DNA from 3 places in the Bacillus sp. FAU20 genome. Region 3 is predicted to be linked to each of the others. Evidence: predicted binding sites of a transcription regulator. Region 3 holds the regulator's gene; each other region holds the start of a gene.

Region 1 (4,190 bases), on a different contig from region 3:
ATCATATTAAATGCGATTTTTGGCGGAATTATTTCGGCAATTGGAGTAGGGATTGCTTTAAAGTGGGGTGCTTCTACAGGCGGATTAGATATTATTGCCATGATTTTATCAAAAATAAAAGATAAGCCTGTCGGTACATACTTTTTCTTTTTTAATGCAATTATCATTATCGCTGCTGGCTATGTATATGGATGGGAAAAAGCGTTGTATACGCTAGTGACTTTATATGTGTCAACGAGAATTATTGATGCAATTCATACTCGTCATGTAAAGATTACAGCATTAATTGTTACGAAGAATGGGGAAGACGTAAGAAAGGCGATTCACTCGCGATTAGTAAGAGGGATTACAACGATACCAGCAACAGGTGCTTATACGAATGAAAATAAAGAAATGTTAATGATGGTTATTACCCGTTACGAGTTATACGAATTAGAGAGGATTATTAAACAAGTGGACCCAGGTGCATTTACAAATATACTGCAAACAGTTGGGGTGTTCGGATTGTTTCGGAAAGATTAAAGAGGACCAAAGTTGGTCCTCTTTTTTAATGTAAATTCGTAATGTTTTGCAATTGCTCTTGCATTTCACGGAGCTGAACTTTTTCAGCAGTTGAAGAGTTTGCGTAAGCGGATTGCAAAGCATTTTTTGCTCTATACACGAGATCTTGTTGCTCAGTACCGCTTGAACAAGATACGGCATTTTCAACAGCATCTCTAGCTTGTTGGAATAGTAAGTTCCCCATTTAAACCCCTCCAAAAGAAGAGTTACTTCTTGCTTTTTCTGCCTCAGCTAATGTACCTCTGTACGGGAATCTTGCATCATGCTTCATAACAGCATCGGCTCCTTGTTGGATAAAACGTTTTGATTTGTTCTTTTTACCCATTCGAAAAACCCCCTTTATTTAGCTGAAAACAATCGACGCGATGTCTCATGCGTCTACTTATAGTATGGACATTTGGCAGGAAACTATAAGTAGGGAATTTTTAGATTACAACCCAAGAACCTCTTCTAAATATAAAGCAATACCATCTTCTTCGTTCGTTAACGTCGTATGGTTTGCGAGTGATTTTAATTCAGGGATGGCATTTCCCATTGCAATGCCGTGACCAGCAAATTCAATCATTTCAAAATCATTATCTTCATCACCGAAAGCGATAATTCGCTCTTGTGGAATGTTGTAATGACTAGAGATTTTTTGTAATCCAACTGCTTTATTTAATCCACTTTTCACAATTTCAATAATCGGCCAAGGTGCGCCCCATTTTCTATGGTCGATTACTTCCGCATGCATATCCGTTAAATGTTGACGAATTGCAGTGGAATGCTCGTCATGTGCATCAATTAATAAGCAAGTTGGATGATCGTTTAAAATATTTAATAAGTCTCCCGTAAAAATCTTAGGAGAGCCGAATTCGAAAATATGTTTTTTATCTTCATCAATTTCACGAACATACACATCGTCCATTACTTCCGCGTATATATTTTTTACGCCGAAATCAAAGCAAGCTCGTACAATTTCTTGCGCTGTTGCTAGCTCAAGAGGAGAGTGGTGTGTTCCCCAGCTTGAATCAAGAGGATGATGTACGTAAGCACCGTTAAAGTTTACGATAGGTGTGTTAAGAGCAAGTTCTTTATAGTAATCATAACTAGCACGGAATGGACGTCCTGTTGAAATAACAACAATATGTCCCTGTTCCTTTGCTTTTGCAATTGTATGTTTCGTTCGAGTGGAAATTATTTTGTTGTCTGTTAATAAAGTACCGTCTAAGTCTAATGCGATTAAATGTTGTTTGTTCATAATTTCACCTCTTATAATAATTTTTTTGTATCTATCTGTATTTCCGTTTTTAATATGCAGAAATAAGAGGTTAGACTTGGTGAAATCACCATAGATGGAAATTTCACTATATATCCATCTTACGTCTCAAAGTGCTGTGGTGTCTACTATTTATCGTTGGAAATTAAGAAAAGTCAACATCTTTTTAGAAAGTTCAAACAATGTTTCTTTCATTATGTACAAATTGTGAAAAGGGTTACATTGCTCGTATAATGAGGCATATAATGAATATGTAATCTTCTCGTATATGTTTGACTCTCCTTTGAAACTAGCCTAGAGTAGGTTGGTTTCTTTTTTTCTACAAGTAGGAAAGAAATCCCTGCTTACGCTCGTGTCATTCATATATATGTACAAGAATGAGATGTAGTACTGTTTCCTAAACATGACAGAAAAGCTTTCTTTTAAAATGGATATACTAATGAGGCAAGACGTCATGGAAGGAGAATGAAGATGGGACAAAATCGCAGGTTTCGTTCTGGACAAAAAGCGCCGAATGATGGCATTTACGTAGAAATTGGTGAAACGGGAAGTATGGTGAAAGATCCGCAAATGGTGAAATTAACTGCCGGTGAAAAGTTTCCGGATAACACGAATCATAACCGCCAGTGGACATATAAAAGAAAACCGTAACAGGAGCCGCAATCGTTATTGCGGCTTTTTTGTCGTCACACATTGTAATTTCATTTACCGTATTTTTAGCAGTATAATGAATGCTCTCTTTTTCTTTTTCAAATAATAAGTTTGAAAATACATAGGCAAAATTATTGTATAAAAAAGTCAGTTGGCGTATAATCAAATCAAAGGTCAAAGAAAGTCAAACTTTTGGAGGGCTGTAAAGATGGACTTAAATCAAATGACAACAAAAACACAAGAGGCGATTATGAGTGCCCAATCTTTAGCGGTATCTCATCATCACCAAGAGGTGGATACTGTTCATCTATTACTTGCATTATTAGAAGAGCAAGATGGATTAGCAGTACGTATATTTCAAAAAATGAATGTTGATATAGAAGCATTAAAGCAAGGTGCTGAAAGTTTAATTAAAAAGAAACCTTCTGTAACGGGGAGCGGTGCAGAAGTTGGAAAATTGTATGTAACGAGCGCTCTGCAACAACTGCTTGTAAGAGCAGGGAAAGAAGCAGAAAAACTGCAGGATGATTACATTTCAGTAGAACATGTATTGCTTGCTTTTTCTGAAGAAAAAGGCGATATAAATCAATTATTTACAAGATTGCATATTACGAAAGATAACTTATTACAGTCTTTAATGACAGTTCGGGGGAATCAAAGAGTGACTAGTCAAAATCCAGAAGCAACTTATGAAGCGTTAGAAAAATATGGTCGTGATTTAGTAGCGGAAGTGAGAGCAGGGAAAATTGATCCTGTAATCGGACGGGATAGTGAAATTCGACGTGTAATCCGTATTCTTTCACGTAAAACGAAAAACAATCCTGTTTTAATTGGGGAGCCAGGTGTTGGTAAAACAGCAATCGTTGAAGGGCTAGCACAGCGTATTGTGAAAAAGGATGTACCTGAAGGATTGAAAGATAGAACGATTTTTGCGTTAGATATGAGTGCGCTCGTAGCTGGTGCGAAATTCCGTGGTGAGTTCGAAGAGCGTCTGCAGGCTGTATTAAATGAAATAAAAAAGAGTGAAGGACGCATTTTATTATTCATTGATGAACTTCATACAATAGTTGGAGCTGGTAAAACAGAAGGTGCGATGGATGCAGGAAATATGTTAAAACCGATGCTTGCGCGTGGTGAACTGCATTGTATTGGAGCGACGACGCTCGATGAATATCGCAAATATATTGAAAAAGATCCAGCGTTAGAAAGACGTTTCCAACAAGTATTAGCAGAAGAACCAACTGTTGAAGATACAATCTCAATTTTACGTGGATTAAAAGAACGCTTTGAAATTTATCACTGTGTAAATATTCATGACCGTGCGATTGTAGCAGCATCAGTTTTATCAGATCGATATATTTCAGATCGCTTCTTACCTGATAAAGCGATTGACCTTGTTGACGAAGCGTGTGCAACAATTCGTACAGAAATCGATTCTATGCCAACAGAATTAGATGAAGTAACGCGCCGCATTATGCAGCTGGAAATTGAAGAAGCGGCTCTTGGAAAAGAAACGGATCGTGGTAGCCAAGAGCGTCTAAAAACATTGCAACATGAATTATCGGATTTAAAAGAAGTTGCAAGTGGTATGAGAGCGAAATGGGAGAAAGAAAAAGAAGACATTCACAAAGTTCGTGACTTACGTGAACATTTAGAACGTCTGCGCCGTGAATTAGAAGAAGCAGAAGGTAATTACGATTTAAATAAAGCAGCCGAACTT
Region 2 (4,190 bases), on a different contig from region 3:
GGATTAGCGAAGTATGATGATCATGTTGTAAGGCATGATACGTTAAAGTTAGCTTCGATTTTATATTCATTGTTATAAATATGCGTTGCCTCGTTTGAGGTAGCGCTCCTCATTCATATAGGACAAGATTTTTGTTCCGCAATAATCGTATAAGGAGGTGTTGACTGTGTCATTTGCATCAGAAACAAAGAAAGAGTTGACGAATCTTGAGATGAAGGAATGCTGTGAGAAAGCAGAATTATCAGCGTTGCTTCGAATGAACGGGTCGCTTTCTTTTTCAAACCGTCGTCTATCTATCGATATTCAAACGGAAAATGCGGCAATTGCAAGAAGGATTTATACGCTTTTGAAAAAAGGATATGACGTGACGGTAGAATTACTTGTTCGTAAAAAAATGCGATTGAAGAAAAATAATGTATATATTGTGCGGCTTGTTGAGAAGTCTCGTGAAATATTAGCTGATCTTCATATCGTTCGAGATGACTTTTCATTTATTCGAAATATATCACAAGAATTGATTGAGAAGAAATGTTGTAAACGATCGTATTTACGAGGTGCATTTTTAGCAGGTGGTTCAGTAAATAACCCAGAAACATCATCTTATCATTTAGAAATCTTTTCGTTATATAAGGAACATAATGATGCTATATGTGAACTGATGAACGGATTTGATTTAAATAGTAAGACGTTGGAAAGAAGAAAAGGGTACATTACGTATTTGAAAGAAGCAGAAAAAATTACAGAGTTTTTAAATATTATAGGTGCTCATAATGCGCTTTTAAGATTTGAAGATATTCGAATCGTACGTGATATGCGTAATTCTGTAAATCGTTTAGTGAACTGCGAAACAGCTAATTTAAATAAAACAATTGGTGCAGCACTAAGGCAGATTGAAAATATTCGTTACATTGATGAGACAGTTGGTCTTGATATATTGCCGGATAAACTACAAGAGATTGCGCAATTACGAAGAGATTATCAAGATGTAACATTGAAAGAGTTAGGTGAGATGGTATCCGGGGGGAAGATTAGTAAGTCGGGTATTAATCATCGTTTGCGTAAAATCGATGAAATTGCAGAGAAATTACGCGCGGGGGAAACGGTAGCAAAAAAATAAGAGGTTAAAGGGGAAATGGAGCTGTGGTTCAAAAAAGAGTTCGGGTTTCATTAAAAAACGGTTTACAAGCACGTCCGGCTGCGTTGTTTGTACAAGAGGCAAATCGCTTTCATGCAGATATCTTCATCGAGAAAGATGGAAAGACAGTAAATGCAAAGAGCATAATGGGGATTATGAGCTTAGCAATTGGAACTGGAAGCATGATAACAATTACAACAGAAGGTTCAGATGCAGAAGAGGCTTTAGAAGCATTAGCTGCATATGTACAATAAGAAGCTATCGCGTATATGCGATAGCTTTTTGTTTTTGCGGTTTACTTAAAGGGAGTTTTCGGGATAGGGGGTATGTAGGTGGTTTGTCCTTGTCGTAGATTGTCGGTAAATCGATATGTTGTGTCGAACCGTTGATATATTAAAAAAATCGTTGATATAATTTAAGTTTTGTTCGATATAATTGAAAAATCGTTGATATATTTAGAGGGATACTGGATGGGGTATGTGAGCGGGGAACAATATATAAAAGAAGCGCCCAATTATAGGGCGCTTCCACTTTTAGTTATATCCAGCTCCAGCGGCTAGAATCTCCGGTCGCTTCGCCCCTTCATTCGAGGCAAAAAGCGCCTCGGAATCAGGGGCTCCATCGCCCTGCGATTCTAAACGAGCCGCTTTCGCTTTAAATCTATCTAGCTCCAGCGGCTAGAATCTCCGGTTGTTTCGCTTTTACATTCGAGGCAAAAAGCGCCTCGGATGTAAAAGCTCCAACACCCTGCGATTCTGAACGAGCCGCTTCCGCTTTTAAGTATTAACGATTTGTAAAGATCTTATCGATTAAACCGTATTCTAAAGCTTTTTCTGCTGTCATGAAGTTGTCGCGGTCTGTGTCGCGTTGTAGTACTTCAAGTGGTTGACCAGTGCGGTCAGCAAGAATTTGATTTAGTTTTTCACGTAAGAATAGGATACGTTTTGCAGCGATTTCGATTTCAGTCGCTTGACCTTGTGCTCCACCAAGTGGTTGGTGAATCATTACTTCACTGTTTGGAAGTGCATAACGTTTTCCTTTTTCACCTGCTGCAAGTAAGAAGGCACCCATAGATGCTGCCATACCGATACAGATTGTTGATACTTGTGGTTTAATAAACTGCATTGTATCATAGATTGCCATACCCGCTGTGATAGAACCACCAGGGCTGTTGATGTAGATGTGAATATCTTTTTCTGGATCTTGAGATTCCAAGAATAAAAGCTGGGAAACGATTGAGTTAGCTACGTTGTCATCAATTGCACTACCAAGCATAATGATGCGGTCTTTTAATAGTCGAGAGTAAATATCGTAAGCGCGTTCTCCACGATTTGTTTGTTCAATTACTGTAGGAATTAAATTCATCTGTTATTTCCTCCTTCTAAAGCTTTCTTAGTCTTATAATACAATTATGGTCAATAAAGGTCAAACGAAACCACTTTAAATCAAAAAAATATGTAGTTGTACCATGAAATATTCGCTATGTTTTCGAAATTCCCTGCTTATGTATCTTCAACATCATAACCGAATTACATAAATTTAAACGTTATGAAAACTGGAGAAAAAAAGAAAAGAACGCCTTTTAACTGAAGCGTTCTTTCGATAATTAGTCTTTTAAAAGATAGGTTACTTTATTTAAAATCTTTTCGATTTGTTTCGCGTTTTTACTATACATTTCGCTTGCTGATTTCGACTTTGTTTCTAAGGAAAATAGTTCAAGATCAGCATGACATTTTTTTAAAGATGCTAATAATAAAGGTTTGTTTTGAGGAGAAGGCATTTGGAGTTTGTCATTGTAAATGTCGATAGTAAGTTGTCCGTATGAATCCACTTGACCGAGAAAGACATTTTCAATAACAACACCGAGTTTTTCTAATTCTGAATGTAGCCAAGCGCGGTTATGTCCGCTTGCTGAAAGAGGTTCATCTAGTACATTTCCATCCATAATAACAGTTTGTGGTTCTTTCTCGTTTGGTACTTTTAAACCGATGTCTTTTGCAGTAAGTGGCTGAGAATCTTTCTTTAATAATACATTTAATTCTCCGCTCGGTTCTAAGACAGCAAATTCGACTTCAGCTATACTAAATGCACCATTTCCTCTAAGAAGTTCGAGTAACTCATCACTAGTATATTTTTCTTTCTTTAAATTATCCTCAAGTACTTTGCCATCTTTTATTAACACTGTAGATTTTCCTTCAAAAAAGTCTCTAGCAGTTTTGTTTTTTAAGGAAAGAATGCCAACGAAAAAAGGTACTGAGGCGAAAATAAGTATAGCGAAGACGCCATGGAAAAACTTTTGGTCAAGCCCTGTAGATATTTGAGCGGCGATATCACCGATTGTCATTCCTGCTATGTATTCGAAAAAGGAAAGCTGAGAAATTTGCCTTTTTCCTAAGCACTTTGTGATAGTGAATAAAATGATTAATATGAATACAGAGCGAATAATGACAAGTGTCCATTCCGGCAGGTGAGACATAGTCATTTCCTCCAGTCTACTTAAAACCCTTTATATTGAGGTTCTTCACGTTCCAATACTGAAACTCTATTTTGTAAATCAGCGATGATACTGTCCATTTCTAACATACATTCATGAAATATGCGTTTAGCTTCATCGTCTGTAGAATTTAGCGAAAGGGAACTTAAGCTTGCTTGAGCTCCTCTTACACTAGCAAGGCAAGTTTTAACGTTAGCGATAACAGTCATACAAACACTCCTTATCCTTTCGGTTTGAATAACAATGCTCCAATGAAGCCGAAAATAATAGCTGCGGATACGCCGGCGCTCGTTACTTTAAACATGCCTGTGATAACACCAACGATGCCATGTTTTGCAGCTTCTTCCATTGCGCCATGAACGAGAGCATTACCAAAGCTTGTAATAGGCACAGTTGCACCAGCTCCAGCGAAATCAATTAATGGTTCATACAAATTGAATCCATCTAATATAGCTCCGGCAACAACGAGTGTTGCCATTGTATGAGCTGGTGTAAGTTTTACAACATCAAACATAAGTTGTCCGATTACACATATGAGTCCGCCAATGACGAAAGCCCAGA
Region 3 (4,190 bases):
TGATAAGTAGGCAAATCCGCTTATCGTGAAGGCTGAGCTGTGATGGGGAAGCTCCTTATGGAGCGAAGTCTTTGATTCCCCGCTGCCAAGAAAAGCTTCTAGCGAGATAAAAGGTGCCTGTACCGCAAACCGACACAGGTAGGCGAGGAGAGAATCCTAAGGTGTGCGAGAGAACTCTGGTTAAGGAACTCGGCAAAATGACCCCGTAACTTCGGGAGAAGGGGTGCTTTCTTAACGGAAAGCCGCAGTGAATAGGCCCAAGCGACTGTTTAGCAAAAACACAGCTCTCTGCGAAGCCGTAAGGCGAAGTATAGGGGGTGACACCTGCCCGGTGCTGGAAGGTTAAGGAGAGGGGTTAGCGTAAGCGAAGCTCTGAACTGAAGCCCCAGTAAACGGCGGCCGTAACTATAACGGTCCTAAGGTAGCGAAATTCCTTGTCGGGTAAGTTCCGACCCGCACGAAAGGTGTAACGATTTGGGCACTGTCTCAACCAGAGACTCGGTGAAATTATAGTACCTGTGAAGATGCAGGTTACCCGCGACAGGACGGAAAGACCCCGTGGAGCTTTACTGTAGCCTGATATTGAATTTTGGTACAGTTTGTACAGGATAGGCGGGAGCCATTGAAACCGGAGCGCTAGCTTCGGTGGAGGCGCTGGTGGGATACCGCCCTGACTGTATTGAAATTCTAACCTACGGGTCTTATCGACCCGGGAGACAGTGTCAGGTGGGCAGTTTGACTGGGGCGGTCGCCTCCTAAAGTGTAACGGAGGCGCCCAAAGGTTCCCTCAGAATGGTTGGAAATCATTCGTAGAGTGCAAAGGCATAAGGGAGCTTGACTGCGAGACCTACAAGTCGAGCAGGGACGAAAGTCGGGCTTAGTGATCCGGTGGTTCCGCATGGAAGGGCCATCGCTCAACGGATAAAAGCTACCCCGGGGATAACAGGCTTATCTCCCCCAAGAGTCCACATCGACGGGGAGGTTTGGCACCTCGATGTCGGCTCATCGCATCCTGGGGCTGTAGTCGGTCCCAAGGGTTGGGCTGTTCGCCCATTAAAGCGGTACGCGAGCTGGGTTCAGAACGTCGTGAGACAGTTCGGTCCCTATCCGTCGTGGGCGTAGGAAATTTGAGAGGAGCTGTCCTTAGTACGAGAGGACCGGGATGGACGCACCGCTGGTGTACCAGTTGTTCTGCCAAGGGCATAGCTGGGTAGCTATGTGCGGAAGGGATAAGTGCTGAAAGCATCTAAGCATGAAGCCCCCCTCAAGATGAGATTTCCCATAGCGTAAGCTAGTAAGATCCCTGAAAGATGATCAGGTTGATAGGTTCGAGGTGGAAGCATGGTGACATGTGGAGCTGACGAATACTAATAGATCGAGGACTTAACCATATAATATGAAGCAATGTTATCTAGTTTTGAAGGAATATGCCTTCAATAGTTTGGTGATGATGGCAGAGAGGTCACACCCGTTCCCATACCGAACACGGAAGTTAAGCTCTCTAGCGCCGATGGTAGTTGGGACCTTGTCCCTGTGAGAGTAGGACGTCGCCAAGCAACTAAACACGAGTCAAATGACTCGTGTTTTTTCGTATTTTCTTTTATAATCCATAGTAATTAAAAAAATGTGCTTAAATAATTACTATTTTGATTAAATGCAGGGGAATGTGGCTAGGATAGTGAATAAGCAAAAGAGTTGCAAATTTTATTAATACGTATATAATTAAAGTCAAAGATAGTCAAAGTCAATAAAGGTGGCGGATAAATGAGAAATATATCTGATATCATTGAGCAATATCTAAAGCAAGTTATTGACTTAAGTAATAATAATGTGATTGAAATCAAAAGAAATGAGATTGCGGATCGCTTCGAGTGCGTACCATCTCAAATCAATTATGTAATCAATACCCGTTTTACATTAGAAAGAGGATTTGTAGTAGAAAGTAAACGTGGTGGAGGAGGTTACATTCGCATTATAAAAGTCAAACTGCATGATGATATAGACATTATTGATCAAATGCTTCATATGATTGATCATAGCGTTGCACAAGGGAATGCAGAGAGTATGATTATACGTTTATTAGAAGAGGGAATTATAACAGGCCGTGAAGCAAAACTAATGTTAAGTGTACTAGATCGTTCTGTATTATCAATGGATATTCCTTCTCGAGATGAACTTAGGGCTCGAATATTATGCGCAATGTTAAGAACACTGAAATATAAATAAATACAGCTTTTGTAAAAGAATGATAATTAAGATAGGGCAGTTAAATATTGTAGAAGTTTTGAAAAAGAGCATGTACTTTTATCTAAATGGATTAAGGAAAGAGGACAATCTAGTAATGTATGAAAAGTATCATGAGGTAGATCGTTCCTGTTGTAAAGGTGGGGATATTGATGACTTGTCAAAACTGTAATATAAGACCAGCAACTTTACATTATACAAAAGTAATCAACGAGAAGAAGGCGGAAGTTCATCTTTGTGAGCAATGTGCAGAGCAAAGTGGCTATACGTCTTTCTTTCAATCATCACAGTCTAACTTTTCATTTCATGATGTATTTGCTGGTTTATTACACGGTGAATCAACAATGTTTGGAGAAGGAAAAAACGGGTTTTCAAATACAAATACAGTAAGATGTCCAGGTTGTAAGATGACATATGAACATTTTACAAAGGTGGGACGCTTTGGTTGTGCTTCTTGTTACGATACATTTAAAGGACACTTAAACCCATTGTTAAAGCGACTTCATGGTGGACATACAGAACATTGTGGAAAAATTCCGGAACGAATGGAAGGAAATATCCACTTAAAGAAAGAATTAGATGAACTAAAACTTATTCTGAAACAATATGTACAGAATGAGGAGTTTGAGAAAGCTGCTGAGGTAAGAGATGAAATTCGAGGGCTTGAAACTCAGCTTAGTGAGCATAGAGAGGGGGAGTAGTTCTATGTCACTGGACAAAATTATGAATGAAGCGATTAGTCCATGGATGAAGGGGGATGGCCCTGATTCTGATATTGTTTTAAGTAGTCGAATTCGTTTGGCTCGTAATTTTAAGCAATATCAATTTTCTACTATGCAAAACGAAGAGGAAGCTCAAAAGGTTCAAGAATTATTTAAAAAGAAATTTATAAATAAAGCGGTAGAGCCCTTTGGGAAGTTTGGACTATTAAAAATGAATGAATTAACTCCTCTTCAAAGGAGAGTTTTAGTTGAAAAGCATTTAATTAGTCCAAATCTAGCAGGGACTGAATATGGAGCATGTCTGTTATCAGAAAGCGAACACATTAGTGTGATGCTTAATGAGGAAGACCACATTAGGATTCAGTGCCTATTTCCAGGACTACAGTTATCAAAGGCGCTTCAAAGCGCCAATCAAATAGATAATTGGATTGAAAAAGAGGTTGAATATGCTTTTGATGAATCACTTGGATATATTACGAGTTGTCCTACTAACGTTGGTACAGGATTAAGAGCTTCTGTAATGATTCATTTACCAGGGCTGGTTTTAACAAAAAGAATTAGCCGTATTATACAAGTAATTCAAAAATTAGGTTTAGTAGTAAGAGGAATATACGGTGAAGGTAGCGAAGCGTTAGGTAATATATTTCAAGTATCAAATCAAATGACGCTAGGGAAATCCGAAGAAGATATTATTGCAGATTTAAAGAGTGTCATGCAGCAAATCATACAACAAGAAAAATTGGCCAGAGAATTAATTGTACAAAATTCGAGTATTGAGCTTGAAGATAAGGTTTATCGTTCTTACGGTATACTAGCAAACAGTCGTTTAATTCAATCTGCAGAAGCGGCAACTTGCTTATCGGATGTACGACTCGGTATTGATCTAGGATATATAAAAGGTATATCGAGAAATATTTTGACTGAGCTAATGGTTCTTACGCAACCTGGTATTTTACAACAATATGCAGGAGGACCTTTAGGACCAGAAGAAAGAGATTATCGAAGAGCAACCTTAATCCGTGAGCGATTACGTATTGAAAAAAACTAAGCGCAAGTAGGAGGCGATTTCTATGATGTTTGGAAGATTTACAGAAAGAGCACAGAAAGTATTAGCTTTATCTCAAGAGGAAGCAATTCGCATTGGGCATAATAACATTGGAACAGAACATATTTTACTTGGGCTTGTACGCGAAGGTGAAGGAATTGCAGCAAAAGCGTTAATTG

Evidence for each region. Region 3 encodes CtsR, which represses protease genes until heat stress. Its sites were predicted from a motif close to ATGGTCAATAAAGGTCAAACA; they were not measured.
Region 1: the regulator CtsR is predicted to act here: its motif matches at 2,641-2,661, upstream of clpB (ATP-dependent chaperone ClpB).
Region 2: the regulator CtsR is predicted to act here: its motif matches at 2,547-2,567, upstream of clpP (ATP-dependent Clp endopeptidase proteolytic subunit ClpP).

Annotation. Positions count from the first base shown of each region.
Region 1 is NZ_JBVYHY010000021.1:51,123-55,312, reverse strand. Features, by position in the region: gene AC0OM3_RS14070 (YitT family protein) at 1-522, shown strand, start outside; gene AC0OM3_RS14065 (DUF3813 domain-containing protein) at 548-745, opposite strand; gene AC0OM3_RS14060 (hypothetical protein) at 746-886, opposite strand; gene AC0OM3_RS14055 (Cof-type HAD-IIB family hydrolase) at 992-1,801, opposite strand; gene AC0OM3_RS14050 (YjzC family protein) at 2,291-2,470, shown strand; gene clpB (ATP-dependent chaperone ClpB) at 2,679-4,190, shown strand, end outside.
Region 2 is NZ_JBVYHY010000022.1:42,580-46,769, reverse strand. Features, by position in the region: gene AC0OM3_RS18620 (gluconeogenesis factor YvcK family protein) at 1-78, shown strand, start outside; gene whiA (DNA-binding protein WhiA) at 167-1,117, shown strand; gene AC0OM3_RS18610 (HPr family phosphocarrier protein) at 1,141-1,389, shown strand; gene clpP (ATP-dependent Clp endopeptidase proteolytic subunit ClpP) at 1,919-2,500, opposite strand; gene AC0OM3_RS18600 (DUF421 domain-containing protein) at 2,742-3,611, opposite strand; gene AC0OM3_RS18595 (DUF1657 domain-containing protein) at 3,632-3,838, opposite strand; gene spoVAE (stage V sporulation protein AE) at 3,850-4,190, opposite strand, start outside.
Region 3 is NZ_JBVYHY010000017.1:63,076-67,265, forward strand. Features, by position in the region: rRNA gene AC0OM3_RS12675 (23S ribosomal RNA) at 1-1,391, shown strand, start outside; rRNA gene rrf (5S ribosomal RNA) at 1,441-1,556, shown strand; gene ctsR (transcriptional regulator CtsR) at 1,765-2,226, shown strand; gene AC0OM3_RS12690 (UvrB/UvrC motif-containing protein) at 2,397-2,945, shown strand; gene AC0OM3_RS12695 (protein arginine kinase) at 2,950-4,014, shown strand; gene clpC (ATP-dependent protease ATP-binding subunit ClpC) at 4,037-4,190, shown strand, end outside.